2 regions of the Nonomuraea sp. NPDC050733 genome follow, and region 1 is predicted to be linked to the other one. Evidence: predicted binding sites of a transcription regulator. Region 1 holds the regulator's gene; the other holds the start of a gene.
What was found. The regulator LexA, encoded in region 1, represses DNA repair genes until DNA is damaged. The targets are predictions, from matches to a motif close to TCGAACANNTGTTCGA.
Positions count from the first base shown of each region.

Region 2: a site for LexA is predicted at 14,682-14,697, ahead of ruvC (crossover junction endodeoxyribonuclease RuvC). Genes of this name have one in related genera too.

Region 1 covers NZ_JBFAHO010000005.1:359,648-375,349, forward strand. The annotation lists gene AB0H64_RS13395 (helix-turn-helix domain-containing protein) at 1-373, opposite strand, end outside; gene AB0H64_RS13400 (MFS transporter) at 429-1,763, shown strand; gene AB0H64_RS13405 (PrsW family intramembrane metalloprotease) at 1,778-2,878, opposite strand; gene AB0H64_RS13410 (PPOX class F420-dependent oxidoreductase) at 3,025-3,504, shown strand; gene sigJ (RNA polymerase sigma factor SigJ) at 3,548-4,519, opposite strand; gene AB0H64_RS13420 (hypothetical protein) at 4,690-5,055, shown strand; gene AB0H64_RS13425 (carboxymuconolactone decarboxylase family protein) at 5,100-5,606, shown strand; gene AB0H64_RS13430 (TetR/AcrR family transcriptional regulator) at 5,663-6,217, opposite strand; gene AB0H64_RS13435 (SDR family oxidoreductase) at 6,301-7,041, shown strand; gene AB0H64_RS13440 (vitamin B12-dependent ribonucleotide reductase) at 7,215-10,073, opposite strand; gene nrdR (transcriptional regulator NrdR) at 10,070-10,525, opposite strand; gene AB0H64_RS13450 (hypothetical protein) at 11,051-11,263, opposite strand; gene lexA (transcriptional repressor LexA) at 13,011-13,718, shown strand; gene AB0H64_RS13460 (MFS transporter) at 13,806-15,017, opposite strand; gene AB0H64_RS13465 (helix-turn-helix domain-containing protein) at 15,103-15,555, shown strand; gene AB0H64_RS13470 (aminotransferase class I/II-fold pyridoxal phosphate-dependent enzyme) at 15,688-15,702, shown strand, end outside.
Region 2 covers NZ_JBFAHO010000045.1:39,061-54,762, forward strand. The annotation lists gene aspS (aspartate--tRNA ligase) at 1-1,005, opposite strand, end outside; gene hisS (histidine--tRNA ligase) at 1,002-2,258, opposite strand; gene AB0H64_RS38855 (MBL fold metallo-hydrolase) at 2,258-2,938, opposite strand; gene AB0H64_RS38860 (peptidylprolyl isomerase) at 3,078-3,965, shown strand; gene AB0H64_RS38865 (DUF349 domain-containing protein) at 4,026-5,255, shown strand; gene AB0H64_RS38870 (bifunctional (p)ppGpp synthetase/guanosine-3',5'-bis(diphosphate) 3'-pyrophosphohydrolase) at 5,422-7,614, opposite strand; gene AB0H64_RS38875 (adenine phosphoribosyltransferase) at 7,787-8,305, opposite strand; gene secF (protein translocase subunit SecF) at 8,460-9,467, opposite strand; gene secD (protein translocase subunit SecD) at 9,469-11,286, opposite strand; gene yajC (preprotein translocase subunit YajC) at 11,331-11,741, opposite strand; gene ruvB (Holliday junction branch migration DNA helicase RuvB) at 11,955-12,986, opposite strand; gene ruvA (Holliday junction branch migration protein RuvA) at 13,330-13,950, opposite strand; gene ruvC (crossover junction endodeoxyribonuclease RuvC) at 13,947-14,549, opposite strand; gene AB0H64_RS38910 (GNAT family N-acetyltransferase) at 14,841-15,702, opposite strand, start outside.

The DNA.
Region 1 (15,702 bases):
CGTCGATGCGGGCGCCGCAGTCCACGTGGAAGTACAGCCGGCGGGCGCCGTTGCGGGTGAGGTGGCGCTCGCCCCACTGGCCCAGGGCCAGCACGGGCTGCCAGAGCTCGCGGCCCATCGGGGTCGGCACGTACTCGTCGCGGGGCGGCGTGTCCTGGTAGCGCCGCCGTTCGAGCACGCCGGCGTCGACCAGGGCGGCCAGCCGCTGTGACAGCACGGCCCGCGGGATGTCGAGATGGGCGAGGAAGTCGCCGTAGCGGCGCACGCCGTAGAGCGCGTCGCGGACCACCAGCATGGTCCACCGCTCGCCGACCAGCTCCAGGACCCTGGCCAGGGAGCAGTCCTGGCCGTTGTAGTTCTTGCCGAGCGCCATGGGGCCCATCTTAGTTCATTCATTGAACCGTGGTACCGTGCCCGCCATGAGTTCAATGACTGAACCGACTGTACGGCCCCGGCTGGCGCCCGCCGTGGCCTCGCTCGCCCCCTTGCTGGTGCTGACGAACTACACCGTTCCGATGGTCACGCTGCCCGACACCGCACGGGCGCTCGGCGCGGGGCCGACCGGGCCGGTGTGGATCCTCGGCTCGATCGCGCTCGGGTTGTCCTCGGTGCTGCTGGTGTCCGGAGGGCTGGCCGACGACCACGGGCGCAAGCGGGTGCTGGTCATCGGCACCGGCGTGCTCGCCGCGGCGAGCGTGGTGACGGCGCTGGCCACGGCCGTGCCGGTGTTCGTGGCGGCGCGCTTCGCGCAGGGCGCGGCGAGCGCCGCGATGCTGGCCGCCAGCCTCGGGCTGGTCGGGCACGCCTACCCGTCCGGCCCGGAGCGGTTGCGGGCCACCGGGCGGTACGGCGCGATGATCGGGCTCGGCACCGCCGTGGGGCCGCTGGTGTCCGGGGCGCTGGCCTCGGTGGCGAGCTGGCGGGCCGCGTACTGGCTGGTGGCCGGGTGCGCGCTGGCGCTGATGGCGGTCTCCGCCCGGGTGCTGGAGGAGTCGCGCTCCCCCGCGCCGCGGCGCTTCGACGTGCCGGGCGTGGCGCTGCTCAGCGTGGGCGTGGCCGCGCTGGTGGCCGGGGTGACCGAGAGCAGGCTCGGGTGGGGGCGGCCGGTGGTCCTGACGGCCTTCGCGGTGGCGGTGGCGCTGGGAGTCGCGTTCGTGGCGGCCGAGCGCGGGCGGCCGGACCCGCTGCTCGACCTGGAGTTGTTCCGGCGGCCGGCCTTCCTCGTGGCGACCGGGGGCGCGCTCGTCGTCGGGGCGGCGATCGTCGGGCTGCTGAGTTACCTGCCGAGCGTGCTCCAGCAGGCGCGCGGGCTCACCCCGATGGAGACCGGGCTGCTGTTCGGGCTCTGGTCGTCGCTGTCGTTCGTGGTCTCCCTGCTGTCCAGGCACCTACGGCTGCGCACGGCGGGGCGCTTCGCGCTCGGTCTCGCGCTCAGCGCGGCGGGCTTCACCGGGCTGCTCGGCGTGGGCTCGGACGGCTCGCTGGTCCCGGTGGTGGCGGGACTCGTGGTCAGCGGGATCGGGTCGGGGCTGGTCAACTCCTCGATCACCCATCTGGCCATCGAGAGCGTGCCGGCGCACCGGGTCAGCATGGGGTCGGGGGCCAACAACACGGCCCGCTACGTGGGCAGCTCGCTGGGCGCGGCCGGGGTGGCGGCGGCCGTCGGGCAGCTCGGAACGGGATCGGGCGGGACGGTGGCCGTGGCGGGGTGCGTCGTGCTGACGGCGGCCACGGCCGTGGCCGCGCTGCTCACCCGCGCCTGAGACGGGGAACGGACCTACCAGCGGCGGGCGTTCGCCATGACGCCGAGCAGCGCGTCCCGCTCCGCGGCGAACCTGACCGGCTCCATGCCCTCCCGCTCGGCGCGCAGGTGCAGCATGGTCAGCTCGGTCGCCGCGTGCTGGTAGTCGCTCATGGCCCGCCCTAGTCCGGCGCGGCCGGCCCACTGGCGGGCGCGCCTGCGTCCGGCCAGCGAGCCGAGCATCGCCAGGTCCGGCGGGGTGACCAGCCCCGTGTACCGGTAGGCGGGCAGGTAGGCGCCCATCCTGGCGAGGAACTGCCGCCGCTCCAGCACGGTGACGACGACGAGCAGGACCAGCGCCGCCATGATCACCAGGTACGCCGTGGCGAGCCAGCCGAGCGACCTGAGCGAGGCGGTGCCGTTCCACAACCCGTGCAGCACGACCGCGGCCAGGTAGCCGAGCGGGATCATGGCGTACCGGGCGGGGCCGCGCCGGGTGAGGGCGTAGGCGACGCCCAGCCCGATCATCGAGGTGTAGACGGGGTGGCCGAGCGGGTCGATCAGCCCGCGCATGACGAAGAGCTGCACGGTCGCGTCCACGCCGCTCTGCATGAAGGCGCTCAGGTAGTAGCCGACGTTCTCCACGGCCGCGAAGCCCAGCCCGGCCATCGAGGCGTACACGATGCCGTCGGTCAGCCCGTCGATCTCCCGGCGGCGGCGCAGGAGGAGCAGCAGCGCCGACCCCTTCAGCGCCTCCTCGATCACGGGGGCGAGGAACACGGTGCCCATGGCGTCGACGACCTGCGCGCCGTACCCCGCGCTGCTGAACAGCGCCTGCCCGGCCAGGGTGAGCGCCACGCCGAGCACGATCGCCACGCCGGCGCCCCACGCGAACGCGAACGCGAGGTGCAGCTTCGGCTCCGGCTCCAGCCGGTCGAGTGAGAGGACGGCGGCGAGCAGCACGGGCAGCGGCGCGAGCGCCAGCAGCAGCGACAGCCCGAACCCGACCGGCCCGCCGCTGCGCAGCAGGACGGCGAGCACGACCAGCGCCAGCGCGCTGGAGAGGACCAGGCCGATCAGCAGGACCTTGCTGGGCCGCCGCTGGACCAGCAGGGGAGGGCGCAGGGGGACTGTCATCGTCACGCCTCTCTTCGCTCGGGGTCCCACTATGGGCGCCCGATGTCGACGAACGCTTGACAGTCGCTTGACGGGGTGGTCGGGCGCTCGGCGACCGGGCGGGGGCTGCGGCGGTAGGGTTCCCCACAACAAGGAGGAATCACCATATGGCTGATGAAAGCTATGGACCTGGCGCCGGACCGGCACCCGTCTCACTGCCGGAGGAGGAGCTTTCCAACCTGATCGCCGGGCAGCGCTTCGGCGCGCTGGCCACCACCCGGAGCAGCGGGGTGCCCCACCTGTCCACGGTCGTCTACAGCTGGGACGCCGAGCAGCGCGTGGCGCGGATCTCGACGATCGCCGACCGGCTCAAGGTCCGCCAGCTCCAGCGCGACCCGCGCGGCTCCCTCTACGTGACCAGCGACGACTTCTGGTCCTTCGCGGTCGCCGAGGGCAAGGCCGAGCTGTCCCCGGTCAGCGCCGAGCCGGGCGACGAGGTCGGCCTGGAGCTGCTCGCGATGGCGGGGGGCCTCGCCGACCCGGCGCGGGAGGAGGCGTTCCTGCGCCAGATGGTGGCCGATCGGCGCATGGTGATCCGGCTGCGGGTGTCGCGGCTGTACGGGACCGCGCTGCCCGTCGCGGGCTGACCGGGGGTGACGCGGTGGGTGTCGCCGCGTGACCTGCCGCCCCTCACGTTCTGTGAGGCTCGCCGGCCGAGGTGCTGTGGCCGGCCGTCCACGGCCGGAGCTTCTCGGGGTTGCGTACCGCCCAGATGCGCGTGATCCGGTCGTCCGCGACGTCGAACGCCGCCACCGTCACGGTGACGCCGTCGTGCTGCGCCACCAGGCCGGGCTGCCCGTTGACCGTGCGCTCCAGGAGCACCAGGCCGGGCGCCCAGCCGGCCATGTCGACGAGGTAGCGGGCGATCCGGTCGCCGCCCTCGATCGGGCGCAGCACGGTGCGGACCAGGCCGCCTCCGTCGGCGATCATCGTGGCGCCGGGGTCGAGGAGGCCGACGAGAGCGTCGATGTCCTTGGCCTCCCATGCCTGCCTGAAGTTCCGGACGATGCCGTCCTGCCGCGCGGCCGGGGTCCCGGGTGCCTGCGACGCGCGGATGCGACGCCGGGCCGACGAGGCGAGCTGCCGGCAGGCCTCCGGGCTGCGGCCCACCATCTCCGCCACCTCGGCGAAGGAGTAGCGGAAGACGTCGTGCAGGACGAACGCGACGCGCTCGGCCGGGGTCATCGCTTCGAGCACGACCAGGAAGGCCATGCTGACCGACTCGTCGAGAGTGACCCGGTCGACCGGGTCGACCGTGGTGCCGTCCGACATCCCGGCGACCCACTCCGTGCGGTCGGGCAGCGGCTCGGGAATCCATTCGCCCACGTAGTTCTCGCGCCGGGCCCGTGCCGAGCCGAGCAGGTCGAGGCAGATGCGGGTGGCGACCGTCGTCAGCCAGGCGCCGGGTGCCGCGATGGCGTCCTGCTGCTGCCGGGACATGGCGTACCAGCGGGCGTACGTCTCCTGCACGACGTCCTCGGCGTCGGCCAGGGAGCCGAGGAGGCGGTAGGCGAGATTGATCAGCTGACGCCGCTCGCCCATGATCGCGCTCAGGCTCGGATCGAACCGGCCGTCTCCTGCCCCGGATGCGGTGGTGCCCATGGTGTCGCCGACTTCCCTCTGTCGCAGCTGCCCTCACTGTTCCGACGAGACAACGCCGCGGGACGTGAGATCGATACCGCACCTCACGTTCCCGTCCGCTGTGTCGTCGGATAAGTGAGACACCGGGTCACAAGCCTCAGACCACCGGTGAGATCCAGAAGGGCAGTTTCATGTTTTTGCGTGTCGCCATCATCCTGCAAACCTTGGCCGTCTTCTCCGCGCCCATCACCGCCGGACTGTTGCTGTCCGCGCCCAGCGGACGTGCCCTGCACAGTGTCTCGGCGTACGGGGTGTTCACCGTGTCGCTGGTACACGTGCTCGCCGCGGTCCTGGCGTGGCGGCCGGGCGGCGGCTCGCCCAGGCCCATCCTGTACGCGGTCGTCTTCTTCGGGCTCACGCTGGCGCAGATAGCGCTGGGCATCGCGGGCCTGAAGACCGTGCACCTCCCGTTGGGGGTCCTGATGTTCGGTATGAGCCTCCTTCAGCTCGCCCGGGTCTGGACCGGCCGCCGTACGCACGAGACCGTCGCTGCTTGACGCCGGCGCGCCGCCCCCGCCGAAATCCAGAAGGGAAACCCGCCATGTCCACGTCCACGACGACCGAGCAGGACGAACTCCAGTCGCGTCTGCCCGACCCCGCCTTGCTCTTCCCCGAGATGGCACAGATCGCCGGTGCCATGAACAAGGCCGCCCTGAACGGTTCGATCCCGCAGACCACCGTCCACCTGATGCAGCTGCGCGCCGGGCAGATCGTCGGCAGCACGTACCACACGGTCCGGCAGACGGGCCTGCTCCGCAAGGCCGCGGAGGCGGAGGAACGCATCACCGCCGTGGCGTCATGGCAGGACGCCCCCTACTTCACCGACGCCGAACGGGTCGCGCTGGAGCTCGTGGAGGCCGTACTCACCCCGAACCCGTCCGGGGAGCGGGTCCCCGACGAGCTGTACGCCAGGGCGTCCGCGCACTACGACGACAAGGCGCTGTGGACACTCACCCTGGCGATCAGCCAGATCTTCTTCTTCATCCCCGTCGCGCTCATCGCCAAGCCGATCCCCGGCAAGGTCCCCGGCAAGAATTACCGCAGGTAACGCCCGCAGCCGCCTGCACATCGACCGCTGCTTTCGATCGCCCGCCGCTCCGGGGGTCACTCCCCGGGACGGCGCAGCCCGTCGAGGACGATGTGGAGCAGATGCCGGGCCCTGGCGTCCCACTCGTCCGGTTCCAGACGGGTCAGATAACCGATGAGCAGAATGACGTCACGGGCGTCGACGTCAGAGCGGACGGCCCCCGCGGCCTTGCCGGCGTCGAGGAGTTCGGTCAGCGCAGCGCCGATCGGGCCGAGGCTGTGCGCGGACAGGTCCTGCCACACCGCCGCCTCCACGGCGGCGAACACCTCGCGCTTGACCTGCGCATAGTCGACCACCCGATCGAACCAGCGGGCCAGCGCGGTGAGCGGCTCATGCTCGGCGAGCAGGGCCGGCGCCGCCGCCACGAGCTCGTCCACGTCCTCCCGGTAGACCTCGGCGAGCAGCGACTCCCGGGTCGGGAAGTGGCGGTAGAGGGTGCCCTGGCCAACCCCTGCCTGCTTGGCGATCGCGTTGAGCTTGACCTCGTCCGCGTTCGCGATGACCGCCCGGGCCACCTGGATGATCCGGTCGCGATTACCGGCGGCGTCGGCCCGGCGCTGGGTTGAGTCCATAGTGGCCTCATTTTACTAAGCGGACACGTGTCCGGTACTCTCATGCAAGCGGACACGTGTCCGTCTGCATGAGAGGGTCCGCTATGACAGCCATTGACGGCAAGGTCGTCGCCATCACCGGAGCGAGCAGCGGCATCGGGGAGGCGACCGCGCGCCTGCTGGCCGAACGCGGCGCTGCGGTCGTCCTCGGCGCGCGCCGGACGCGACGTCTCGACGAGCTCGCCCGGGACATCCGCGACCGCGGCGGACGCGTCCTCACCTGCGCCACGGACGTCACCCGGCGCGAGGACCTCGACCGGCTCGTGGGGCGGGCCGTGGCGGAGTTCGGCCGGCTCGACGTGCTGGTGGGCAATGCCGGCATCGCCAAGACAGGCCCCGTGGCCGACCTCGACGTCGACGGCTGGTCGGCGATGATCGACGTCAATCTCCGCGGCGTGCTGAACGGCATCGCCGCCGCCCTGCCGGTGTTCCGCCGGCAGGGCCACGGCCACCTGGTGACCACGGTGTCGACGTCCGGCCTGAAGATCGTGCCCACCCAGGCGGTCTACGCGGCGACCAAGAACGCCGTCCGCACCCTGCTGGAGGGGTTGCGGCAGGAGTCGACCGACGGCGTGCTGCGTACGACGGCCATCTCGCCGGGCGTGGTCCGTACCGAACTCGTCGACTCGATCGACGACGTTCAGGTCCGCGAGCAGGTTCGTCGCAACATGAACACGTTCGCCCTCGACCCTGAGGCCGTGGCCCGCGTCATCGGCTTCGCCATCGAGCAGCCGCACGACGTCGAGATCGGCGAAGTCACCATCCGCCCGACCGTCCAGGGCTAGCCGCGGCCCTTCGACCTGGGTGACGCCCCGACCTGCCCTGCGGAACATGTCAGACCACGCGTACTGGACAGCACTCGTCGCACCGCACGCGACAGCAGGCCTGCCGGCAACGCGGACAGGGAACCGGACCTTCGTCCGGTTCCCTGTCCTCTGGAGCTTTCAGCGCCTGGGAATCAGCTGCAGCCGCTCGTCGAGCCGCAACCCTCGCAGACGTAGCAGCTGCCCGCCGGGCGCATCTTGGTGCCGCAGGTCATGCAGAGCGGCGCGTCCGCCGTGAAGCGCTGGTGGCTCTCCAGCGCCTTGGCCGACGGCTTGAACTCATCGGGCTGGTCGCCCGCCTTGTCCGCCGCCTTGTCCTCGAGGCGGGCCTCGATCGGCGCCGACTGGGCGAGCGCCTCCCGGTCGACCGTCTCCTGCAGCGGCGCCGGGTCCTCGCCGCGCTGCTGCGCCGCGCGCTCGGCCGCCGAGAAGATGCCCAGCGCCGCCCGCTCGTCGTACGGCAGGTGGTCGAGCGCGAGGCGGCGGAAGATGTAGTCCATCACCGACGTCGCCATCCGGATGTCCGGGTCGTCGGTCATGCCGGCCGGCTCGAACCGCATGTTGACGAACTTGCTCATGTACGTCTCGAGCGGCACCCCGTACTGGAGCCCTATCGAGATCGCCACCGAGAAGGCGTCCATGACGCCCGCCAGCGTCGAGCCCTGCTTGGACATCTTGAGGAAGACCTCACCCAGCCCGTCGTCCGGGTAGCTGGAGGCGGTCATGTAGCCCTTGGCCCCGCCGACCGTGAAACGGGTCGTCGTGCTCGGGCGCTGGTTCGGCATCCGCCGCCGGGTCGGGCGGTTGACCTCGATGACCTTGACCTCGGGCTCGGCCTTGACCTCCTCCTTGGCCTCGCCCTTCTTGGCCTCGTCCTTCTTGCCGCCGGCCGACAGCGGCTGACCGACCTTGCAGTTGTCGCGGTAGACGGCCAGCGCCTTCAGGCCGAGCTTCCAGCCCTCCAGGTAGACCTGCTCGATGTCGTCGATCGTGGCCGACTCGGGCAGGTTGACGGTCTTGGAGATGGCGCCCGACAGGAACGGCTGCGTCGCCGCCATCATGCGCACGTGGCCCATCGGCGCGATCGCCCGCTCCCCCATCGCGCAGTCGAACACCTCGTAGTGCTCCTTGCGCAGCCCCGGCGCGTCGACGACGTGGCCGTGCTCGGCGATGTACTCGACGATGGCCTCGATCTGCTCCTGTTGGTAGCCGAGCTGCCTGAGGGCGCGCGGGATCGTCTGGTTGACGATCTGCATGGAGCCGCCGCCGACCAGCTTCTTGAACTTGACCAGCGCCAGGTCCGGCTCGATGCCGGTGGTGTCGCAGTCCATCATCAGGCCGATGGTGCCGGTCGGGGCGAGCAGCGACGCCTGGGCGTTGCGGTAGCCGTTCTTCTCGCCCAGCTTGAGGCACTCCGACCACTGGCGCGACGCCTCGGCGTGGATCTTGGAATCCATGGAGCCGACGGTGCGCAGGTTGTCGTTGGCGGCGGCGTGCTTGCGCATGACCCGCTTGTGCGGCTCCGCGTTGCGGGCGTAGCCGTCGTACGCGCCGACCGCGCCGGCCAGCTCGGCGCTGCGCCGGTACGACGTGCCGGTCATCAGCGAGGTGATGGCGCCGGCGACGGCACGGCCGCCGTCGGAGTCGTAGGCGTGGCCGGTGGCCATGAGCAGCGCGCCCAGGTTGGCGTAGCCGATGCCGAGCTGGCGGTAGGCGCGGGTCGTCTCGCCGATCTTCTCGGTCGGGAAGTCGGCGAACGTGATCGACACGTCCATCGCGGTGATGATCAGCTCGGTCAGCTTGACGAAGCTCGGGACGTCGAAGGTGTTGTCGTCCTTCAGGAACTTCAGCAGGTTGATGCTGGCCAGGTTGCAGGAGGAGTTGTCCAGGTGGACGTACTCGCTGCACGGGTTGCTGGCGGTGATGCGGCCGGTCTCGGGGGTGGTGTGCCAGTCGTTGATCGTGTCGTCGTACTGGACTCCGGGGTCGGCGCACTCCCAGGCGGCCTTGGCCATCTTGCGGAACAGGTCCCGCGCGTCGATCGTCTCGATGACCTCGCCGGTGAGGCGGGCGCGCAGGCCGAACTCGCCGCCCTTCTCAACCGCACGCATGAACTCGTCGGAGACGCGGACGGAGTTGTTGGCGTTCTGGTACTGGACCGAGACGATGTCCTTGCCGCCGAGGTCCATGTCGAACCCGGCGTCGCGGAGCGCGCGGATCTTGTCCTCCTCGCGCGCCTTGGTCTCGATGAACTCCTCGATGTCGGGGTGGTCCACGTCGAGGACGACCATCTTGGCGGCCCGGCGGGTGGCGCCGCCGGACTTGATGGTGCCCGCGCTGGCGTCGGCGCCGCGCATGAACGACACCGGGCCGCTGGCCGTTCCGCCGCTCGACAGCAGCTCCTTGGAGGAGCGGATGCGCGACAGGTTGACGCCCGAGCCGGAGCCGCCCTTGAAGATCACACCCTCTTCCTTGTACCACTCGAGGATCGACTCCATCTGGTCGTCCACCGAGAGGATGAAACAGGCGCTGACCTGCTGCGGCGACTGGGTGCCCACGTTGAACCAGACCGGCGAGTTGAAGGCGAAGACCTGGTGGACCAGCGCGTGCTTCAGCTCGTGGTCGAAGATCTCGGCGTCCTCGTCGTCGGCGAAGTAGCCGTGCTCGATCGCGGTGCGGGTGTAGACGCCCACCACGCGGTCCACGAGCTGCTTGAGGCTCCACTCGCGCTGCGGCGTGCCGACGGCGCCGCGGAAGTACTTGGTGGTCACGATGTTGGCCGCGTTGACCGACCAGAACTCGGGGAACTCGACGCCCCGCTGCTCGAAGTTGATCGAGCCGTCCCGCCAGTTGGTCATGACGACGTCGCGACGCTCCCACGCGATCTCGTCATACGGATGCACGCCCGGCTTGGTGAAGATCCGCTTCATCTTCAGGCCCTTGCGGGGACGCTTTCCTCCGCGCGCGACTGAACCGCTTGCCGTCTCCGTCATGACTCCCCCTTCTCCGCCTTCAACTGTTCGATCTCGGCCTCGAAGTCCGCCAAGGTCTCGAAGCCGCGATATACCGATGCGAACCGCAGGTAGGCCACCTCGTCCAGCTCCCGCAGCGGGCCCAGGATCGCCAGGCCCACCTCGTTCGAGGGGATCTCCGCCGCGCCCCTCGCCCGGATGGCCTCCTCGACCCGTTGCCCGAGCTGGGCCAGCGAGTCCTCGCTGACCGGCCTGCCCTGGCAGGCCCGCCGCACGCCCGCGACCACCTTGTCCCGCGAGAACGGCTCCGTCACGCCGCTGCGCTTGCTCACCATGAGGAGTACGGTCTCCTGGGTGGTGAACCGGCGGCCGCACTCGGGACAGGTGCGGCGACGCCGGATCGCCCCGCCGTCGTCCGTCGAGCGACTGTCGATGACCCTCGTGTCAGGATGGCGACAGAACGGACAATGCACGCGTTTCGCCTCCTGCCCCGCGGCCACCCCACCCGGCCTCGCCGCCGCGTCGAACGCCCCTGCCCGGGTTGACCAGGGAACGCTCACGCCCGCCCCATGGCATGCCATAGGGCGGTCACGAAAACACAAGGTGTGGTGAACTACATCGGTGTAAGTACTAGATGTTGTGGTCCAACCGTAGAAGCGCGCGACCATGAACGCAAGTTGAGCCACACCTGTCTCAGGGAAGCCGCTGATCAGCACGGCATGTTCCCGCCGGCCCCGGCGTGTCGGCCCCTTCTCGACGGGTACGCCCCAGGCGACCGTCCCGTACGCGGAGAAGAACACCTTTCACACCGTTCAAAACCCACGCTGCACGCCAGGCCACCGAGACCGCCCCTTGCGGATCGAACCACCTTCGAATGGGCATAGTGCCCACTTCATTGGGCAGCGAGTCAGCCGGCTGCCTCATCACGAGCGCGGAGTGGTACCAGAACTCGCTCGCCGACGATCGTTCGAAGATCTCCGACTGCTACCGGAACACATTCAAGGCCGGCGCCCGAACTCGTTCGCCGAATCAGCCGTCGAGCCGTGAATGGCCGCAGCAGCGCCGTCAGCCGTCGAAACATGGGCCGTAGCGGCATTCGGTGCCATGGCGGCATGGGCGGCCGTTCTGGCGCCGAGCCAGAAGCAGCACACCGACAACAGCGTCGCCACCGCGACCATGATCGCGGCCCGTCCGCGCCGGGTCAGCCGCACCGGCCTCGCCTGCCGCCCACGCTTCCCGGCGACGGGAGCCGTCCGCATGGGTCGGTTCCGAACGGCGCCCGTCCGAACAGGCCCCATCCGATCAGACGTCTTCCGCACGGCCCTTCGCTCACGCGCCCTCTCCGGCCTCTCACGAGCCCCTCTTGCGAGCCGAGCCTCTGATCCGACCCCCGGGCCGAGCCCCGCCTCTCGACTCTCACCGAACCCTCGCCCTTGATCGCCCGTTCGCCTCTGACCGGCCCCTCGTCTCTGATCGGCCCCCCGCCCCTGAGCACTGCCTCTCCCCTGAGCGAACTTTGCGCTCTGAGCCGACCTTCCCCCCTGTGCGCCCGCCGCCCCTTGGGAGACTCCTCGCCTCCGGGCAGACCTCGCGCCCGGGGCAGCCTCTCGTCCCTGGCCGAGTCCTCGCCCCTGACCCGCTACGGGCTCCCCGCTGCGGCCCCCCTGAACGACGGAGCCGATCCGAGCCACCGGCACAGACCCACCGCCCCGGCCACCAGCCTCAGCTCCTCTCCCCCCAACGTACGAAGCGGCAGCGTCTCCGCTTGTAACGCCGCCCGCCCCAACGCGACCGGTCCCCGCACCGCCCGCCCCAGCACCCTTGGTCCCGACGCGACCCGTCCCAGGGCCATCCATCCCAGCGCCGCCGGGCACGATCGAGAGCCGCCCGCGCCCCGGGGGCGAACCGCACCCCGGCGCCTGTCCGCCTTCGGCGACATTCGCGCCTGCCGCGGGGGAGCCGCCACCCCCGACTCGTCGGTCTTCCGGTACGCCGGCTTCTCCCCCGCGCCGGCCCTCACACGGCTCCCCGGGGAGGTCAAGGCCCTCGGCGTCCGTTCTGGGTGGCGGGACGAGCCACAGTTGCGGTCTTCCTCTCGCGGCGGAGGCGCGACCGGCCCCGCGGGCCGGCGTCGCGTCGGTGCCCGGCGACACACCACCACTGCGCGAGACGTCCTCCCGCATCTGAACCCCACCCCTCGAAGTGCCACCTGCGGTCCACCCGGCCGCGAACCGGACCCGGTCGCCGGGTCCGGCCCTACCATCCAGTACGCCCAGAACGCGCGAAGCGCTCAGCCAGACCCGCCGTCACGACGGGCCGGCGCTCCCGTCTCCATGCACCGCAGCCGTCTGCTCCGGGATTACGGCCGCTCCGCCGGCTCTCTGCACCGCCACCGTCTGCTCCGGAAGCGCGGTCCCGGCCCAGGGGTGACGACGGACGCCTTGTGACGACCGGACGGCGTGCCGCGCCGGCTCCGGCCGTCCCGCCTGCATGTTCCGCTCGGCCACTCTGGTCACCTCACCACCACCTCCGCCCTGCCCGGATGGTGAATTGTGGCGTAAACCGAGGCGTCTGCGAATACTGAACGCTTTGTCCTCCCCCACGGTCCGCCCGCTCCCGACACCGTCGTTCTTGATCGCCTTTGTCCGGCCCCCGGCGACCCGCGGTCGCCCGACGTCGTCGCTGGTCATGTCCGTGACCGCGGTGGCGCGCACGATTGACCTCCCACGCCGTCCAGGGTCCGAGAAAAAGACCCAATAAAGATCAGCAAATCGAACACGGTGTCGATCGAACTCCCGTACGATGTTGTACACCACGTCACTGATAATTTCGAGGACGACTCGAACAATTGTTTGAAGATGATCTTCAACAGCGATACGGTCGCTGTGTGCGACATGGAGACCACGGACCGGGAGGGCCGGCCGGAGCGGCAGGCCACCCGGCGACGAGGAGGAGAGCATGAGCGAGCGAGATGACGCAAACGGGGTCACAGACCTCGCGGTGCGCCGGCGCGACTCCCTGGGCCTGACGCCCAGGCAGCGCAAGATTCTCGAAGTGATTCGCGATTCGGTGCAACAGCGCGGATATCCGCCGTCCATGCGTGAGATCGGCGAGGCCGTCCAGCTGACGAGCACGTCGAGCGTGTCGCACCAGTTGACGGCGTTGCAGCGTAAGGGCTATCTGAGGCGCGACCCGCACCGGCCGCGCGCCCTCGAAGTCCGCCTGCCGGGTGAGCCGGCACTGTGGGTCGACCCCGACGCCTCCTCCGAGGAGCCCACGGTGAGCCGGCCCACGGCCGCCTATGTGCCGCTGGTCGGCCGGATCGCCGCCGGTGGGCCGATCCTCGCCGAGGAGAGCGTCGAAGACGTCTTCGCGCTGCCCAAGCAACTCGTCGGCGAGGGCACCCTGTTCCTCCTTCAGGTCGCCGGTGACTCCATGATCGAAGCCGCCATCGCCGACGGTGACTGGGTGGTCGTGCGCCAGCAGCCCGTCGCCGAGAGCGGCGACATCGTGGCCGCCATGATCGACGGCGAGGCCACGGTCAAGACCTTCAAGCGCAAGGACGGCCACGTCTGGCTGGTCCCTCACAACCCCAACTACGACCCGATCCCCGGCGACGAGGCCAGCGTCCTGGGCAAGGTCGTGGCGGTCCTCCGCCGCCTCTGACCCACCCCGCCGCCGACGGCTCCCCGGGAACACCCTGGGGAGCCGCGACCGGCTCCAGCAGGCGCTGTGCGCTCGCGCCACCGGGTGTCAGCGGGGCGTAGCCGACACGGACGTACGTGGTTGCGCCCCCGGCAGGGCGGCGAAACGTCGGGTCGAGATGGCGACGAGGAGTCCGAGTGCGGCGTAGGCCGCGCCGAGCAGGCTGGCGGCCGGCCATCCCGCGGCGCTGTAGGCCCAGGTGGTGGTGATCGCGCCGAGCGCGGAGCCGAGGGAGTAGAAGGCCATGTAGGCGCCGATGACGCCACTGCTCTGGTCGGGGCGGGCGGCGGTGAGCAGGTGCTGGCTGCTGACGTGAACGGCTTGCACGGCGAAGTCCAGGACGATGACGCCGACGATCAACAGCCACAGGGATGATCCCGCCTGGCCGATCAGCGGCCACGAGGCTGTGAGCAGGGCAAGTGACCAGCCGGTGACCGAGGGCGCCAGACCTCGGTCGGCCCATCGGCCGGCCCGGGCCGCGCCCAGCGCCCCGGTGAGACCGGCGAGTCCGAACAATCCGATGTCGGTGGTGCCGAGGCGCCATGGCGCGTCGCCGAGCGGGAGCGCGAGCCCGCTCCACAGCGTGCCGAAAGAGGCGAACAGGAAGAACGCGACCAGTCCCCGGCTGAGGAAGAGCCGGTCGCCGACGACCAGACGACCGACCGATGACAGCAACTGCCCGTACCGGGCGCGGGGCCGGCGGAGGTCGGCCTTGAGGGTGAATCGGGCGGCGAGCGCGAGCACCGCGCAGAGCCCGGCGATGACGAGGTAGACCATGCGCCAGTCGGCCAGCTCGCCCAGCGTGCCCGCGACCACCCGCACTCCGAGGATCCCGATGACCACGCCCGAGGTGACCGCTCCGATGTTGCGGCCGCGCTCGCCGGCCGGCGAGACGGCGGCGACGTAGGCCACCGTGATCTGGACGACCACGGCGAACAGCCCGGCCAGGGCCAGGCCCGCGATCGCGATGCCACCGCTGGGTGCGGCGGCGGCCACCACCGCACCTGCCGCCGTGAGCAGCAGGTGCACCATGATCAGCCTGCGGCGGTCGAACAGGTCACCGAGCGGGACCAGCAGCACCAGCCCCGCCAGATAGCCGATCTGGCCGGCGGCGACCAGCCACCCCAGTGCCCCTTCCCTCAGCCCGAGGTCCTCGCCCGCGGCCTCGAGGACCGGCTGGATGCCGTAGATGGCCGACACCGCCACCGCGCACACCAGCGCGAGCACGGCCCGCTGCCTCCCGGTCAATCCTGACGACATGTCACCCTCCGATAAGTTGCGAAATGCAACTCACCTGACGCTAGGGCATACTGGTTTCATATTGCAACTCATCGCGGAGGGCCCAGTGGACGTCGCACTCGCTGCGGGAAGCTCGTGGACCGACCCGGCCTGCCCGGTCGCACGGACGGTCGACCTGATCGGCGACCGGTGGAGCCTGCTGATCATCCGCGACGCGATGGACGGGGCGACGACCTTCACCGAGTTCCATCAGCGGCTGGGGATCGCCCGCAACATCCTCACCGACCGGCTCCGCAGGCTGGTCGAGCACGGCATCCTTGACAAGAGCGCCGCCACCGACGGCAGACGGCACACCTACCGGCTCACCGAAGCCGGGCAGGACCTCTTCACGGCCGTCGTCGCTCTCCGCCAATGGGGCGAGCGGCACGCCTTCGCCCCGGACGAGCCGCACTCCGTTCTCGTCGACGACCAAGGGCGGCAGCTTCCCGAGCTCCAGCCGCTCGGCCAGGACGGCGCGCCGCTCTCCGCTGAGGCGTCGCACGTCCGGAAGACCGCCTGAGCCCAGCCGCGCTTCCATCTCGGCGTCGCTCGCCGCCCCGCCGGGTGCCCATGAACGCTGGGACGGCATTCCTCCGGTCCCCAGCCGACCCTCGCATATGGTGACGAAGCATCGGAAATCTAGAATGATGCGGTGACCGATGCAACG
Region 2 (15,702 bases), on a different contig from region 1:
GCGGGCCCACTCCTGCCAGCCGTCGAGCTCCTTGCGGGTCTGGGAGGCGCCGCCGGGCATGACGACCGCGCCCACGTAGTCGGCCTGGAAGACCCGGAACGTGGTGGCCGAGAAGTACTCGGTCATGTCCACGAGCTCCTGGCCGAAGCGCAGGTCGGGCTTGTCGGAGCCGAAGCGGGCCATCGCGTCGGCGTAGGTCATGCGCGGCAGCGGCATCGGGATCTCGTAGCCCAGCACCTCACGCCACAGCCGGCCGATCAGCTTCTCGCCGACCGCGATGACGTCCTCCTGGTCGACGAACGACATCTCGACGTCGATCTGGGTGAACTCGGGCTGCCGGTCGGCGCGCAGGTCCTCGTCGCGGTAGCACTTGGCGAGCTGGTAGTAGCGCTCCAGGCCGCCCACCTGGAGGAGCTGCTTGAACAGCTGCGGCGACTGCGGCAGGGCGTACCAGTTGCCGGGCTGGAGACGGACCGGCACGAGGAAGTCGCGGGCGCCCTCGGGCGTGGAGCGGGTCAGCGTCGGCGTCTCGACGTAGACGAAGCCGAGCTCGTTCATCACCTCGTTGGCCAGGTAGGTGGCCTTGGAGCGGGTGCGCATCGACTGGGCCACCTGCTGGCGGCGGATGTCGAGGTAGCGGTACTTGAGGCGGGCCTCCTCGGAGACGCCGACGTTGCCCTCGATGGGGAACGGCAGCGGAGCCGACTCGCTGAGCACCTCCACCTCCTCGGCCACCACCTCGATGGCGCCGGTGGGCAGGTCGGGGTTCTCGTTGCCCTCCGGGCGCACCCGGACCTGGCCGACGACCTTCACGCAGTACTCGGCGCGCAGGTCGTGGGCGTGGTCCTCCTCGCGGAAGACCACCTGCGCCGAGCCGGAGGCGTCGCGCAGGTCGATGAAGACCACGCCGCCGTGGTCACGGCGCCGGGCCACCCATCCCGCGAGCGTCACCTGCTGCCCGGCGTGCTCCTCACGGAGCGACCCGGCCGTATGCGTGCGAATCACTGCACTTTCCCTTTCAGAACGTCGACGACCTGGGCCAGCGGCACCTCGGTCTGCTCAGCGGTGGTCAGGTCTTTCAGTTGGACGGCCTGCGCGGCCAGGTCGCGCTCACCGAGGATGAGGGCGAAGCGGGCGCCCGAGCGGTCCGCGCCCTTCATGGCGCCCTTCAGCCCCTTGCCCCCGAAGGCCATGTCGGCGGCGACCCCGGCCGCCCGCAGCTCGCTCAGGAGCCTGAACATGGCCCGCGCCGCCTCCTCGCCCAGCGGCACACCGTACACCTCGCAGCGGGGCGGGGCCGCGGGGGCGACGCCCTCGCGCTCCAGGGCGATGACGGTGCGGTCGAGGCCGAGCCCGAAGCCGATGCCGGGCAGCGCCGGCCCGCCGATGGCCTCGGAGAGCCCGTCGTAACGGCCGCCGCCGCCGATGCCGGACTGCGCGCCGAGCAGGGGGTGGTCGAACTCGAAGGTGGTGCGGGTGTAGTAGTCGAGCCCGCGCACCAGCCTCGGGGTGTCCTCCCACGGGATGCCGAGATCGGCCAGGAGCTGCTTGACACGGTCGTGGTACGACTTGCAGTCGGCGCACAGGTGGTCGCCGATGAGCGGCGCGTCCTCGACCTGCGCGCGGACCTCCGGACGCCTGTCGTCGAGCACGCGCAGCGGGTTGATCTCGATCCGCGCCCTGGTCGCCTCGTCGAGGTCGAGCCCCCGCAGGAACTCCTGCAGCCGGGCCCGGTAGACGGGGCGGCACTCCTTGCAGCCCAGCGAGTTGAGCAGCAGCCGCACCTGGGTGAGGCCGAGCGCGGAGTACCACTGCCAGGCCAGCGCGATGGTCTCGGCGTCGACCGCCGGGTCCTCGCTGCCGATCGCCTCCAGGTCGAGCTGGTAGAACTGCCGGTAGCGGCCCTCCTGGGGCGCCTCGGCGCGGAACACCGGCCCGTCGGTCCAGACCTTCACCGGGAGCTGGCCGCGGTGCAGGCCGTACTCCAGGACCGCGCGCAGCACACCGGCGGTGAACTCCGGGCGCAGCGTCAGCGACCTGCCGCCGCGGTCGGTGAAGGTGTACATCTCCTTGCTGACGACGTCGGTGGACTCGCCGACGCCACGGGCGAAGAGCTGGGTGTCCTCGAAGACCGCGGTCTCCAGGTAGGCGTAGCCGGCGCGCCTGGCCGTCTCCGCGAACGCCGCGCGGATCGCGGAGAACGTCGCCGCCTGTGGTGGTACGTACTCCTTGACACCTTTGGGTGCTTGGAAGTTCATCAGATCCCTCGTGTGGGACCGGCGTGCGGCGCGGCCTCCTTGAGATAAGGATTGGTGGCGCGCTCGCGGCCGATCGTGGTCTGTGGTCCGTGGCCCGGCAGGACGACCGTATCGTCCGGCAGCGTCAGGCACTTGGCGGCCAGGCTGCGCAGGATCGTCGGGTGGTCGCCGCCCGGCAGGTCGGTGCGGCCGATGGAGCCGGCGAACAGCAGGTCGCCCGCGAACATGATCGCGTCGCCGGGCAGCCGGAAGCTCACCGACCCCCTGGTATGGCCGGGCGTGTGGTCGACCACGAACTCCAGGCCGGCCAGGGGCAGCGTGGCCCCGTCGGACAGCTCCCGCACGTCGTCGGGCTCGCTCAGCGTGATGCCGCCGAAGATCTGGGAGCTCGTCGGCGACCAGCCCGCGGCCGGGTCGGACAGCAGGTGGCGGTCCTCGGGGTGGATCCAGGCCGGCACGTCCCGCGCGCCGCACACCGGGGCCACCGACCAGACGTGGTCGAGGTGACCGTGGGTGAGCAGCACCGCGACCGGCTTGAGCCGGTGCTCGCGCAGCAGCTCGTCGACCCCGTCCACGGCGTCCTGACCAGGGTCGACGATCACGCACTCCTCGCCCGCCGCGGGCGCGATGACGTAACAATTGGTCTGGAAGGCCCCTGCGGGGAAGCCTGCGATGAGCATCTGCCTCAGGTGATCTCGTCAAAAAAGCCAATGGGAATGTAACCGAAGGGTACCGGTGCGGGTCGCCGGGCTGCGAATCATCGCCCGTTGGCCGATACGATTCGCCCACCTCAGTTGATTGACTATGGGAGGCAAAGCGGTGGCCACGGGGAAGGACCGGCAGAAGCAGCTGGCACGCGAGCACCACGAGCGGCAGTTGCAGCGCCGCATCGAGCGCGAGCAGCGGGCCAAGCGCACCGCGATCATCGGCTCCACGGTGGGAGTCGTGGTCGTGGTAGGCGGCATCGTCGCCGCGGTCGCCCTGCTGGGCGGCGATCCGAACAACGAGGCAGCGGCGACGCCCACCGCCTCGGCGCAGGACACCTCCGCGCCTCAGGACACCGCCACGGCGGCCCCGGCGGCGCAGCCCAAGCCGTACGACCCGGCGACCGGCACGTGCGGATACGTGGCCGACACCGGCGGCGGCACGGTCAAGGACGTCGGCATGCCGCCGGCGAAGGTGTCGCCCAAGCCCGCCACGAAGACCATGACGCTGGTGACCAACCTGGGCGACATCAAGGTCGAGCTCGACAACGCCAAGGCGCCCTGCACGGTCAACTCGCTGGCGTTCCTGGCCAAGAAGAACTACTACGACGGCAGCAAGTGCCACCGGCTGGGCAGCGACAAGTTCCCGATGCTCCAGTGCGGTGACCCGACGGCCAAGGCCGACGGCAAGCCCGGGCAGGACGGCTCCGGCGGCCCCGGCTACGTGATGGCCGAGGAGAATCTCAAGGGAGCCACGTACAAGCGCGGCGTGATGGCGATGGCCAAGACGCAGGCGCCGGGCAGCACGGGCAGCCAGTTCTTCCTCGTCTATGGCGATATCGGTCTTACGCCCGATTACACGCCGGTGGGTACGATCACGAAGGGGCTCGACATCCTGGACAAGGTCAACAAGGCAGGCGTCATGGGTGACGCCGGGGACGGTACGGGAGCACCGAAGGAAACCGTCGAAATCAAAGACGTGACAATAGCTGGCAAGAGCTGACGTAATACAACAAGGGACAACATGTCCCGAAGGGTCTGATGGAAAGTGCGGGAGGACACGGTGAGCACCGACCCGTGGGGCCGGGTAGACGACGACGGCACCGTCTACGTGCGTACGGCTGAGGGAGAGCGCGCCGTCGGCTCCTGGCAGGCCGGTGAACCCGAGGAAGCGCTGGCATACTTCCATCGCAAGTACGACGAGCTGGCCGGCCAGGTGCAGCTGCTGGAGCAGCGGGTCAAGGGCACCGACCTGGCGCCCGCCCAGGCCGAGGCCAGCATCGTCAAGCTGCGCGAGGCCGTGGCCGAGGCGCACGCCGTCGGCGACCTGGGCGCGCTGACCGCCCGCCTCGACGGCCTGACCGAGCTCGTCGCGCACCGCCGCGAGGAGGTCAAGGCCGCCCGCGAGAAGGCGCGCGGCGAGGCCAGGGCGGTCAAGGAGCGCATCGTCGCCGAGGCGGAGCGCATCGCCGAGGAGACGACGCACTGGAAGTCCGGCGGCGAGCGGCTGCGCCAGATCGTCGAGGAGTGGAAGGCCGCCGACCGCATCGACCGGGTCACCGAGGCGGCCCTGTGGAAGCGGCTGTCGGCCGCCCGCACCGCGTTCGCCAAGCGCCGCAAGCACTACTTCGCGGGCCTCGACGAGCAGCGTGAGGGCATCCGCGCCACCAAGGAGCGCATCGTCCAGGAGGCCGAGGCCATCGCCGGCTCGACCGACTGGGGCGGCACGGCCGCGGCCTACCGCGACCTGATGCAGCAGTGGAAGAGCGCCGGCCGGGCCTCGCGCGAGGTGGAGGACGAGCTGTGGGCCCGCTTCAAGGGCGCCCAGGACGAGTTCTTCCAGGCGCGTTCGGCGGTGTTCGCCGAGCGTGACGCCTCGCTCGCGGCCAATGCCGAGGTCAAGGAGCAGCTGCTGGCCGAGGCGGAGAAGATCCTGCCGGTCACCGACGTGCGCACCGCCCGCGCCGCGCTGCGGCATCTCGTGGAGCGGTGGGAGGCCGCCGGCCCGGTGCCGCGCGACCAGCGCGACCGCCTGGAGGGCGGCCTGCGCAAGGTGGACGACGCCGTCCGCAGGGCCGAGGAGGCCGAGTGGAAGCGGTCCAACCCCGAGGCGCGTGCCCGCGCCCAGAGCACGGTCGACCAGCTCCGCACCTCGATCGAGCAGCTGGAGAAGCGTCTGGCCAAGGCACAGGACGCGGGCCGGGCCAAGGACGTCAAGGAGGCCGAGGAGGCGCTGGCCGCCCGCCGCTCGTGGCTGGAGGAGGCCGAGCGCACGCTGGCCGAGTTCAGCTGACCCGCTCCGCGGCCGGCTGGGGCTGACGCGCTCCGCAGCCGGCTCGGGCTGCCGGCTCATCAGCGGGCCGCGGGCTTTCGCGGGCGACGGGGGTCGCCTGCGGGTCCGCGCCGGGCGGCGCGCCGCCGTGCCGTACGGCTCGCGTTTCCGTACGGCGGGCGGGGTGTCAGCTTCCCGCGCCGCTGACCCGGTAGACGTCGAAGACGCCCTGGATGTTGCGCACGGCCTTGAGCACGTGGCCCAGGTGCTTCGGGTCGCCCATCTCGAAGGTGAACTTGCTGACCGCGACCCGGTCGCGCGAGGTGGTGACCGACGCGCTGAGGATGTTGACGTGCTGGTCGGACAGCGTGCGCGTGACGTCCGACAGCAGGCGCGGCCGGTCGAGGGCCTCCACCTGGATCGCCACCAGGAACACCGAGTCGTCGCCCGGTGACCAGCTCACCTCGACCAGGCGGTCCGGCTGCTCCTTGAGCTGCTGCACGTTCGTGCAGTCGGCCCGGTGGACCGACACGCCGTGGCCGCGCGTGACGAAGCCGACGATCTCGTCCCCGGGCACCGGGGTGCAGCACTTGGACAGGCGCACCCACACGTCGGCGTCGCCCGCGACGACCACCCCGGCGCCGCCGCCCCGGGGGCGGCCGCGCAGCCGCGTCGGCAGCGACGTCTCGGCGATGTCCTCCTCGGCGCTCTCCACCCCGCCGATGGAGCTCACGAGCTTCTGCACGACCGTCTGGGCGGCGACGTGGCCCTCGCCGACGGCCGCGTAGAGCGCCGACACGTCGGGGTAGCGCAGGTCGCGGGCGAGCGCCAGCAGCGACTCGCCGGACATCAGCCGCTGCAGCGGCAGCCCCTGCTTGCGCATGGCCCGGCCGATGGCCTCCTTGCCCGCCTCGATCGCGGTCTCGCGGCGCTCCTTGGAGAACCACTGCCGGATCTTGTTGCGGGCCCGGCCCGACTTGACGAACTTCAGCCAGTCGCGCGACGGCCCGGCGTCGGGCGACTTGGAGGTGAAGATCTCGACCGTGTCGCCGTTGCCGAGGCGCGACTCCAGCGGCACCAGGCGCCCGTTGACCCGCGCGCCGATGCAGCGGTGGCCGACCTCGGTGTGGACGGCGTAGGCGAAGTCGACCGGCGTCGCCCCCTCGGGTAGCGCCACCACCTGGCCGCGCGGGGTGAAGACGTACACCTCGGAGACGGACAGGTCGAAGCGCAGCGACTCCAGGAACTCGCCCGGGTCGGAGGTCTCCTTCTGCCAGTCGAGGAGCTGCCGCAGCCAGGCCATGTCGCTGCCCGGCTTGACCTTGCCCTGGGGGCCGGGAGCGGCGCCGACCTCCTCCTTGTACTTCCAGTGGGCGGCCACGCCGTACTCGGCCCGGTGGTGCATGGCGTGGGTGCGGATCTGCAGCTCCACCGGCTTGCCCTCGGGGCCGATGACCGTGGTGTGCAGCGACTGGTACATGTTGAACTTCGGCATCGCGATGTAGTCCTTGAACCGGCCGGGCACCGGGTTCCATCGCGCGTGGATCGTTCCGAGGGCCGCATAGCAGTCGCGCACGCTGTCGACGAGGACCCTGATGCCGACCAGGTCGTAGATGTCGTCGAAGGCGACGTCGCGGGCGATCATCTTCTGGTAGACGGAGTAGTAGTGCTTCGGCCGGCCCTTCACCACCGCGCGGATCTTGGCGTCGCGCAGGTCGCCGGAGACCTTCTCGATGACCTCCTGCAGGAACAGGTCGCGCCGCGGGGCCCGCTCCGACACCATGCGCGCGATCTCGTCGTAGCGCTTGGGGTAGAGCATGGCGAAGGCGAGGTCCTCCAGCTCCCACTTGATCGTGTTCATGCCCAGGCGGTGGGCGAGCGGGGCGAAGATCTCCAGCGTCTCGCGGGACTTCTGGTGGCGCTTGTGCTCGGGCAGGTAGCGCATGGTGCGCATGTTGTGCAGCCGGTCGGCCAGCTTGATGACGAGCACGCGGATGTCGCGCGACATCGCGACGACCATCTTGCGCACGGTCTCGGCCTGGGCCGCGTCGCCGAACTTGACCTTGTCCAGCTTGGTGACGCCGTCGACGAGCGAGCCGATCGTGTCGCCGAAGTCGGCGCGCAGCTCGTCCAGGCCGTAGGAGGTGTCCTCGACGGTGTCGTGCAGCAGGGCCGCGCACAGCGTCTCGTCGTCGGTGCCGAGCTCGGCCAGGATCGTCGCGACGGCCAGCGGGTGCGTGATGTACGGGTCGCCGGACTTGCGCTTCTGGTCGCGGTGGTGGTGCGCGGCGACCTCGTAGGCGCGCTCGATCAGGCGCAGGTCGGCCTTGGGATGGGTGGCCCGGACCGTGCGGAACAGCGGCTCCAGCACCGGGTTCATGGCCCCACCCCCAAACCGTCGCCGACGCGTCGCAGGGGTGCCGGCGGGCTCGGCACTTCCTGCGTCGGTTACGTCGGGTACGACCACATCACGGGGCACTCAGACTCCTTTAGTTCGAGTCCAGGTCCCCCAGTGTATCCAGGCGCGAAACCTGGCCTCCCGCGGGTCCGGCTCAGACGATCACCAAGGAGCGCAGGTCGACTCCCGTGAGACGCTCGCGCCCCTTGAGAAACGCCAGCTCCATGAGCATGGCCACGCCGACGACCTCCGCGCCGGCCCTGCGCACGAGCTCCACGGTCGCCTCGGCCGTGCCGCCGGTGGCGAGCACGTCGTCGACGATGAGCACCCGGTCGCCCTCGGTGAAAGCGTCGCGGTGCACCTCGATGGTCGCGGAGCCGTACTCCAGATCGTAGGACTCCTCGAGTGTTTCGGAGGGGAGTTTGCCCTTTTTCCGTACGGGCACGAATCCCGCTCCCGCGCGGTAAGCCACGGGCGCGGCCAGGATGAAGCCCCGCGCCTCGATGCCGACGATCTTGTCGACGGTGTGCAGCCCGGCCAGCTCGTCCACCACGGCGGCGAACGCCACGTGGTCGGCCAGCAGGGGGCTGATGTCCTTGAACAGCACGCCGGGCTTCGGGTAGTCGGGCACGTCCCTGATCCGGTCGAGGATCAGCGTGCGCAGGTCGGTCATGTCGGGACTCCTTCGGGAGGGGCTCGTCCGGCGGCTGACGGGCTCCATGATGACGCATCGATGACGCGCCGATGACGGGGGTGCGGCCGGGTGTCGGGGGCGGACGCGCGGCGGGGCGGGCCGGCGTGGTGCCGGCCCGCCCCGCGCGTCATGCTCAGCCCTTGGCGACGGCCGCGTTCTCGGAGCCCTTGGCTCCCTTGCCGCTCTTCTTGCCGCCTCCGCTCGCGGCGGCGACGCGCCGGGCGATGGCCTGGTACTTCGGCTCCCGCTCCTTCAGCGTCACCAGCAGCGGCGTGGCGACGCACAGCGAGGAGTAGGTGCCGACGATCATGCCGACGAACAGGGCCAGCGACAGGTCCTTCAGCGTGCCGGCGCCGAGCAGCGTGGTGCCGATGAACAGGATCGCCGCCACCGGCAGGATCGCGACCAGCGACGTGTTCAGCGACCGGATCAGCGTGTGGCTGAGCGCGTTGTTGGCCGCCATCGAGTACGTCTGCTTGGACGTCGTGCCCAGCTTGGCCGTGACTTCCTTGATCATGTCGAACACCACGACCGCGTCGTAGAGCGAGTAACCGAGGATGGTCAGGAAGCCCAGCAGCGTGGCCGGGGTGACCTCGAAGCCGGACCAGGCGTAGACGCCCGCCGTGATGATGAGGTCGTGGACGAGCGCGACGATGGCGGCCAGCGCCATCTTCGGCTCGAACGCCATCGACAGGTACAGGATGATCGCCAGCATGAACACGCCCAGGCCGATCCAGGCCTTCTGGGAGACCTCACCACCCCAGGAGGCGCCGATCGCCTGCACGTCGACCTCCTCCTTGACGTCATACTTCTGCTTGATGACGTCCTGCAGCTTGGCCCTCTCGCTCTCGGACAGGTCCTCGCTGGTGATGCGGTAGCGCTGGTTGGTCGTCTGGACGATCGGCTGGTGGACGCCCTGCTCGAGGAACGTGGCACGGACGTCCTGCACGGTCGTGGCCGTCGCCGGCTTGAACGAGATGACCGTGCCGCCCTTGAACTCCACGCCGAGGTTGAGCCCGTTGAAGAGCAGACCGGCGATGGAGATGATCAGCAGGAACCCGGACAGGCTGTACCAGAGCTTCCAGCGGCCGACGAAGTCGATGTCGATCTCGCCGCGGTAGAGGCGACGCCCCAGTCCCATGTCAGGCCTCCTGCGGGGTGGTCGTACGGCCGGCGGAGCCGGTGTGGTCGGCGCTCATGCGCTCGGAGTCGAGGCCGGACAGCGGGTGTCCCTTGGCGAAGAACTTCAGCCTGGCGAGCACCGCGATGAACGGCTTCGTGAACATGAAGACGACCAGGATGTCGATGAGGGTGGTCAGGCCCATGGCGAACGCGAAGCCCGCCACGCCGCCCACGGCCAGCGCGTAGAGCACGACCGCGGCGATGAACATGACGGCGTCGGCGATCAGGATCGTGCGCCGGGCGCGGACCCAGGCCACCTCGACGGCCGCGCGCAGCGTCCGGCGGCCTTCCTTCATCTCGTCGCGGATGCGTTCGAAGTACACGATGAAGGAGTCGGCGGTGATGCCGATGGAGACCACCAGGCCGATGATGTGCGGCAGCGAGAGCCGGAAGTTGGCGTTGTGGCCGAGCACGACCACCGCCGTGTAGGTGAGGATCGAGGCGACCACGAGGCTCAGCACGGCGACGATGCCGAGGCCGCGGTAGTAGAGCAGGCTGTAGACCACCACGAGCGCCAGGCCGATGACGCCGGCGATCAGGCCGCCCTGGAGCTGGTCCTGGCCGAGCGTCGAGGACACCGTCTCCACCGAGCTGCGGGTGAACTTCAGCGGCAGCGCGCCGTACTTGAGCTGCTCGGCCAGATCGGTGGCGCTCTTCTGGTCGAAGCCGCCGGTGATCTCGGCGCGGCCGCCGGGGATGGCGCTGATGATGTTGGGGGCGGTGATGACGACGCCGTCGAGGACGACCGCGACCTTGTTGCGGGGCTCGGGCGCGCTGACGGCCTGGCCGGTCAGCGTGGCCCACGCGCTCGCGCCCTTGGACTTGAAGTCGAGCTGGACGAGCCACTCGGTGGTGCCTTGGCGGACACCCGAGGAGGCGGTGTCGATGTCGGTGCCGACGACCTTGGCCTTGTCGAGGACGTACTTGTAGCTGCCGTCGCTCTCACAGGCCGCGTACTGCTTGTTCGGGTCGTCCTGGACGCCCTGGCCGCGCTTCTTCGGGTCGGCGCAGTCGAGGCTCTGGAACTGCTTGAGCACCGCCGGGTCGATGCCCGTGGTGTCGATGCCGGAGTCGGCCGGCCGCTGCGTGGCGCTCGGCGAGGGAGCGGCGGTCGGCGTCGCCTTCGCGTTCTGGCCCTTCTTCTGCTGCTGCTCCGTCCGCGCGCCCCGGGTGCTCTGCGGCTTGGCGGAGTCGGCCGTGGCGGCGGGCGTCGGCGCGGTCAGCGCCGAGGACAGCGCCTTGCCCGTCGGGGACACGGACGGGCCCGGCGTGCCCGCCGAGCGGCTGGAGGTCGTCTGCGGCCTGGCCGACGGCGACCCCGTGCCGGACGGCGAGGCCGAGCCGGAAGGAGTGGCGCCCGGGGACGGCGCCTGGGTGGGGAGCTCCTGCGGGAGCTGCGTGGCCTCCATGGCGAGAACCTGGCGGAAGCGCAGCTCCGCGGTGGTCGAGACCAGACCGATCGCCTCGTTCTGCCCAACGCCCGGGATCGAGATGATGATGTTGTCGCCGGACTTGGCGACCTCCGCGTCGGAGATGCCGTTGCCGTTGACCCGGTCACGGATGATGTTGACCGCGCGGTCGAGGATCTCCTCGGGCGGAGCCGCACCGTTCTGGGTCACGGGTGACAGGGTCACCGTGGTGCCGCCGGCGAGATCGAGTCCGAGCTTCGGCGTGAACGCCTTCTGCAGGAACATCGTCCCGCCCAAGGCGAGGATGAGCGCCAGGAGCAGCAGGAGCGTCCGCCCCGGCTTGCTGTGGCTGCTGGTCGGTCGGGCCACTGGTCGTCAGTTCTTTCGGATAGAGGTTTGTCGCAGAAGCCTAGTCAGGACTTCGTGGTGTCCTGGCCGTCGTTGCGCTCGGGGGTCGTGCCGGTCGTGCCGGTGGTGCCGTCCTTGTCCGTGTCGGCGGTGCCGGACACGCCATCCGTCAGAGGCTCGTCGGCCACGGGCTCATCGACCACGGGGTCGCCGGGGGTGACGACACGGCCGATCGCGGCCTTCACCCACCGCGTCTCGATGCCAGGGGCCACTTCGAGGACCACATCGTCATTCTCCACCGTCACCACGGTGCCGAACAGGCCCGTCGTGGTCATCACCCGCGCCCCGGGGGTCAGGCTGTTCTGCATCTGAGCCGCTTCCTGCTGACGCTTGCGCTGCGGACGAATCAGCAGGAAGTAGAACACCACCGCGATAAGTATCAGCGGCAGGATACTCGTGAGTTGACCCGTGTTCATAAGGGGCGACCTTCCATTGTCGTACAAGAAGTTGACACCGGCGTCGCGCCGGAAATTCCGGGCGGTGCCTCCGGGGCCGCGCCGCTCAGCCCGTCAGCCTACACAGCCAGCCAAGCCACGGAGTGTAGGCCGTTGTTGCGAAACGCGGCAACGAGGCAGCGTTTCGCCGCGCGGGGAAGTTCCCAATTTGAAACGGTTGCAACCGTTCTGTAATCAGTCGAAAAGCGGTGCTCCGAAGGCGTCGGGGGGTGGCGTCAAACCGAGGTGTTGCCAGGCCGCGGCGGTCGCGACCCGGCCGCGCGGGGTCCTGGCCAGCAGGCCCTGCCGTACGAGGAACGGCTCGGCGACCACTTCGACGGTCTCGGGCTCCTCCCCCACCGCGACGGCCAGTGTGGACAGGCCGACCGGTCCGCCGCCGAACTTGCGCAGCAGCACCCCGAGCACCGCCCGGTCGAGCCGGTCGAGCCCTTCGGCGTCCACCTCGTACAGGTCGAGGGCGGCGGAGGCGACGTCGCGGTCGATGACGCCGCCGGCGCGCACGTCGGCGAAGTCGCGCACCCGGCGCAGCAGCCGGTTGGCGATGCGGGGCGTGCCGCGTGAGCGGCGGGCGATCTCGTAGGCGCCCTCGGGGGGCAGGGCCACGCCCAGCAGCCGCGACGAGCGGTGGAGCACCTGCTCCAGCTCGTCGACCTCGTAGAAGTCCATGTGGGCGGTGAAGCCGAAGCGGTCGCGCAGCGGGGCGGGCAGCAGCCCGGCCCGGGTGGTCGCGCCGACCAGGGTGAACGGCGCGATCTCGAGCGGGATGGCGGTCGCGCCGGGCCCCTTGCCGACGACGATGTCGACCCGGAAGTCCTCCATCGCGAGGTAGAGCATCTCCTCGGCGGGCCGGGCCATCCGGTGGATCTCGTCGATGAACAGCACCTCGCCCTCGGCCAGCGTCGACAGGATGGCCGCGAGGTCACCGGCCCGCTCCAGGGCGGGCCCCGAGGTGATGCGGAGCGGGGCGCTCAGCTCGGCCGCGATGATCATAGCCAGTGTGGTCTTGCCGAGTCCGGGAGATCCGCTCATCAGCACGTGGTCGGGCGGCCGGTTGCGCCGCAGGGCGCTCTCCAGCACGAGTGAGAGCTGCTCGCGGACGCGGCCCTGGCCGATGAACTCGCTGAGCTTCTTGGGGCGTAGCGCCGCCTCGATCTGCAGCTCGTCGCCTTCGGCGTCGGGCGACACGAGGTCCCGATCCAGGCTCACTTCCCCGTCCCCCTCACGGTCCGCGTCACGCTCGGCCTCGCGCTCCGCCTTGCGGCCGGGCTCACGGCCGGCCGCGCGCGCTCTGCCCCGCCGCGTCGGGTGCGGGGGCTCTGCGAGAGTACGGCACCCGCGCCCTCCGTGCCCCTCCAGGGCTCGCCGGGTCCTCCGGAACGCGGCCCCGGGCGGCCGTGGGCCGGTGCCCGGCGCGACGGGCTCGGGGGCGGCATGATCGGGAGCGACATGATCGCGAGTGCTGCCGTCGCGGGCGTGATCGGGAGCGGCCGGGTCAAGGACGATGCTGTCAGGGGCGGTGCCGTCGGGGACAGGGCCGGGGGCGGTGGGGTCATCGGACGCTCAGGGCACGCAGGGCGGACTTGAGGAGCGCGGCGACCTGCGGCTCGCGGCCCTCGGCGGCGTCGGCCTCGGCCTGCGGCTCGACGGCGAGGATCGCCTCGTCGGCGTCCTTGGCGGAGTAGCCGAGGCCCACGAGCCCGGAGTGGACCTGCTCGCGCCACAGCGGGGCGGGGCGGTCGCCGTTGAGCGCGGCGTCGACGGCGGCGGCGGGCGTGCCGAGGCGGTCCTTGAGCTCCAGCACGATGCGCTGGGCGCCCTTCTGGCCGATGCCGGGCACCTTGGTGAGGGCCTTGAGGTCGGCGGCGGCGACGGCGACGCGCAGCGCGTGGGGCGTGTGGACGGCGAGCATGGCCAGGGCCAGCTTGGGTCCGACGCCGCTGGCCGTCTGGAGCAGCTCGAACACGGCCCGCTCGTCCTCGGTGGCGAACCCGTACAGGGTGAGGGACTCCTCGCGCACCACCAGCGACGTGGACAGCCGCGCCTCCTCCCCGACCTTGAGCCGGGCCAGCGTGCCGGGCGTGCAGTGAGTGAGGATGCCGACGCCGCCGACCTCGATCACCGCGCCGTCGGGCGCGATGGCGGCGACCCGGCCGGCCACTGAGGCGATCACGGCGTCACGTCCTTCTCACGTCCGGCACCGGTACGGCCGGCCGCGCCGGTTCGGCTTGTCGTCCCCGTACGGCTTGTCGTCCCGGTACGGCCTGCGGTGGCCAGTGCCTGGGCCAGGCGGTGCTGGGCGCCGCCGCGCCACACGTGGCAGATGGCCAGGGCGAGGGCGTCGGCGGCGTCGGCGGGCTTCGGCATCTCCTTGAGCCGCAGCAGCCGGGTCACCATGGCGCCGATCTGCTTCTTGTCGGCCGTGCCGCTGCCGGTGATGGCGGCCTTGACCTCGGACGGCGTGTGCAGGGCGACCGGCAGGCCGCGCCGGGCGGCGCAGAGGACGGCGATGCCGGCGGCCTGCGCGGTGCCCATGACGGTGCGGACGTTGTGCTGGCTGAAGACCCGCTCGACCGCGACGGCGTCGGGCCGCACCTCGTCGAGCCACTGCTCGATGCCGGCCTCGATGCCGACCAGGCGCGCGCCCAGCTCCTCGTCGGCTCCGGTGCGCACCACCCCGACGGCCACCAGGGACAGCGGCGCGCCCGGACGACCCTCGACCGCTCCCACGCCGCACCGGGTCAGTCCCGGGTCGACGCCCATCACTCGCACCGTCGCGCCTCCCGCTCGTTCTCGCCCGCCGCCTGTCACGGCGCCCGTCACGTCCACCCGTCACGGCGCTCGTCACGTCCGCCCGTCACGGCGCCCGTCACGTCCGCCTGTCGCAGCGTCCGTTCGCGTCCGCCGAACAGGTGTTCGGCACGAGACTCTACCCCGGCTGACGTGCCCGCGCACCGGGAAACGCCCGCGCGCGGGATGACGGCCGCCCGGCGGGGAGACGGCCGGACGCCCGTCCGCGCGGGGGGTCGCTCCTCCGCACGAGGGGCGCGCCGGCGGGGTTCGTCAGAAGTAGTCGAGCATGTACGGCTGGGCGGCGAAGGCGGTGTCCAGGGCCTCGTCGTGCGCGTCGTCCCCGGACAGGAGGCCGCTGCGGCGCAGCGTCGCCGTGGGGATCCCGGCGTAGAGCGCGGACAGGCCGTTGATGCCGAGGGCGGGCCCGGCGCCGGCGCCCGCGTCGGCGGACAGGGCCTTGGCCTCGCCCCGGCCGCCGGAGACCGTGATCCGCCAGCGCCCGGTGTTGCCGGGGCGTACCGGGTCCTCGACCTCGACCGTCGTGTCCAGCGTCGCGCCGGCCGGGAATCCCCTGCGCTCCACCGCCGCCGCCACGTCGATCACCCGGAACATCCACCGCACCATCGTGACCTCCTCCTCCGACCGCTCGCGCAGCAGCCAGCGGACGGGGTCGTCCGGGGCCAGCACGGCCGTGACGGTCTTGGCGACCGAGGAGGCGGAGCCGACCAGCGACCACAGGGCGCGGGCGGTCTCCTCGGAGCCGGCGACGAGGTTGTCGACGCGCATGCGGTCGCCGTCCCAGCGGTACACGGCGTAGCCGTCGGGGGCCAGGTAGAGGAAGTCGTCCTCGCGGCCCAGCCAGTGGGCCCAGGTCCGCTCGTCCCGGGAGATCGGGCCGGAGGCGCGGGCCTCGCCGTGCAGGCGGTGCAGCAGGGCGACGACCTCGGCCGCGTCGCGGGCGTCCATGCGGCGCACCGGCACGTCGCCCGACGGCCTGATCGTGCGCAGCGCCTCGGTGGGGATGGTGACCAGGTGCTGGGCGCCCGCGTGCTCGTATCCCGTCGCCCGGTAGACGGGGGTGGTGGCCGGGTAGAGCGCGGAGACCGCGTCGCCCAGCTCGGCCGCCCTGCCG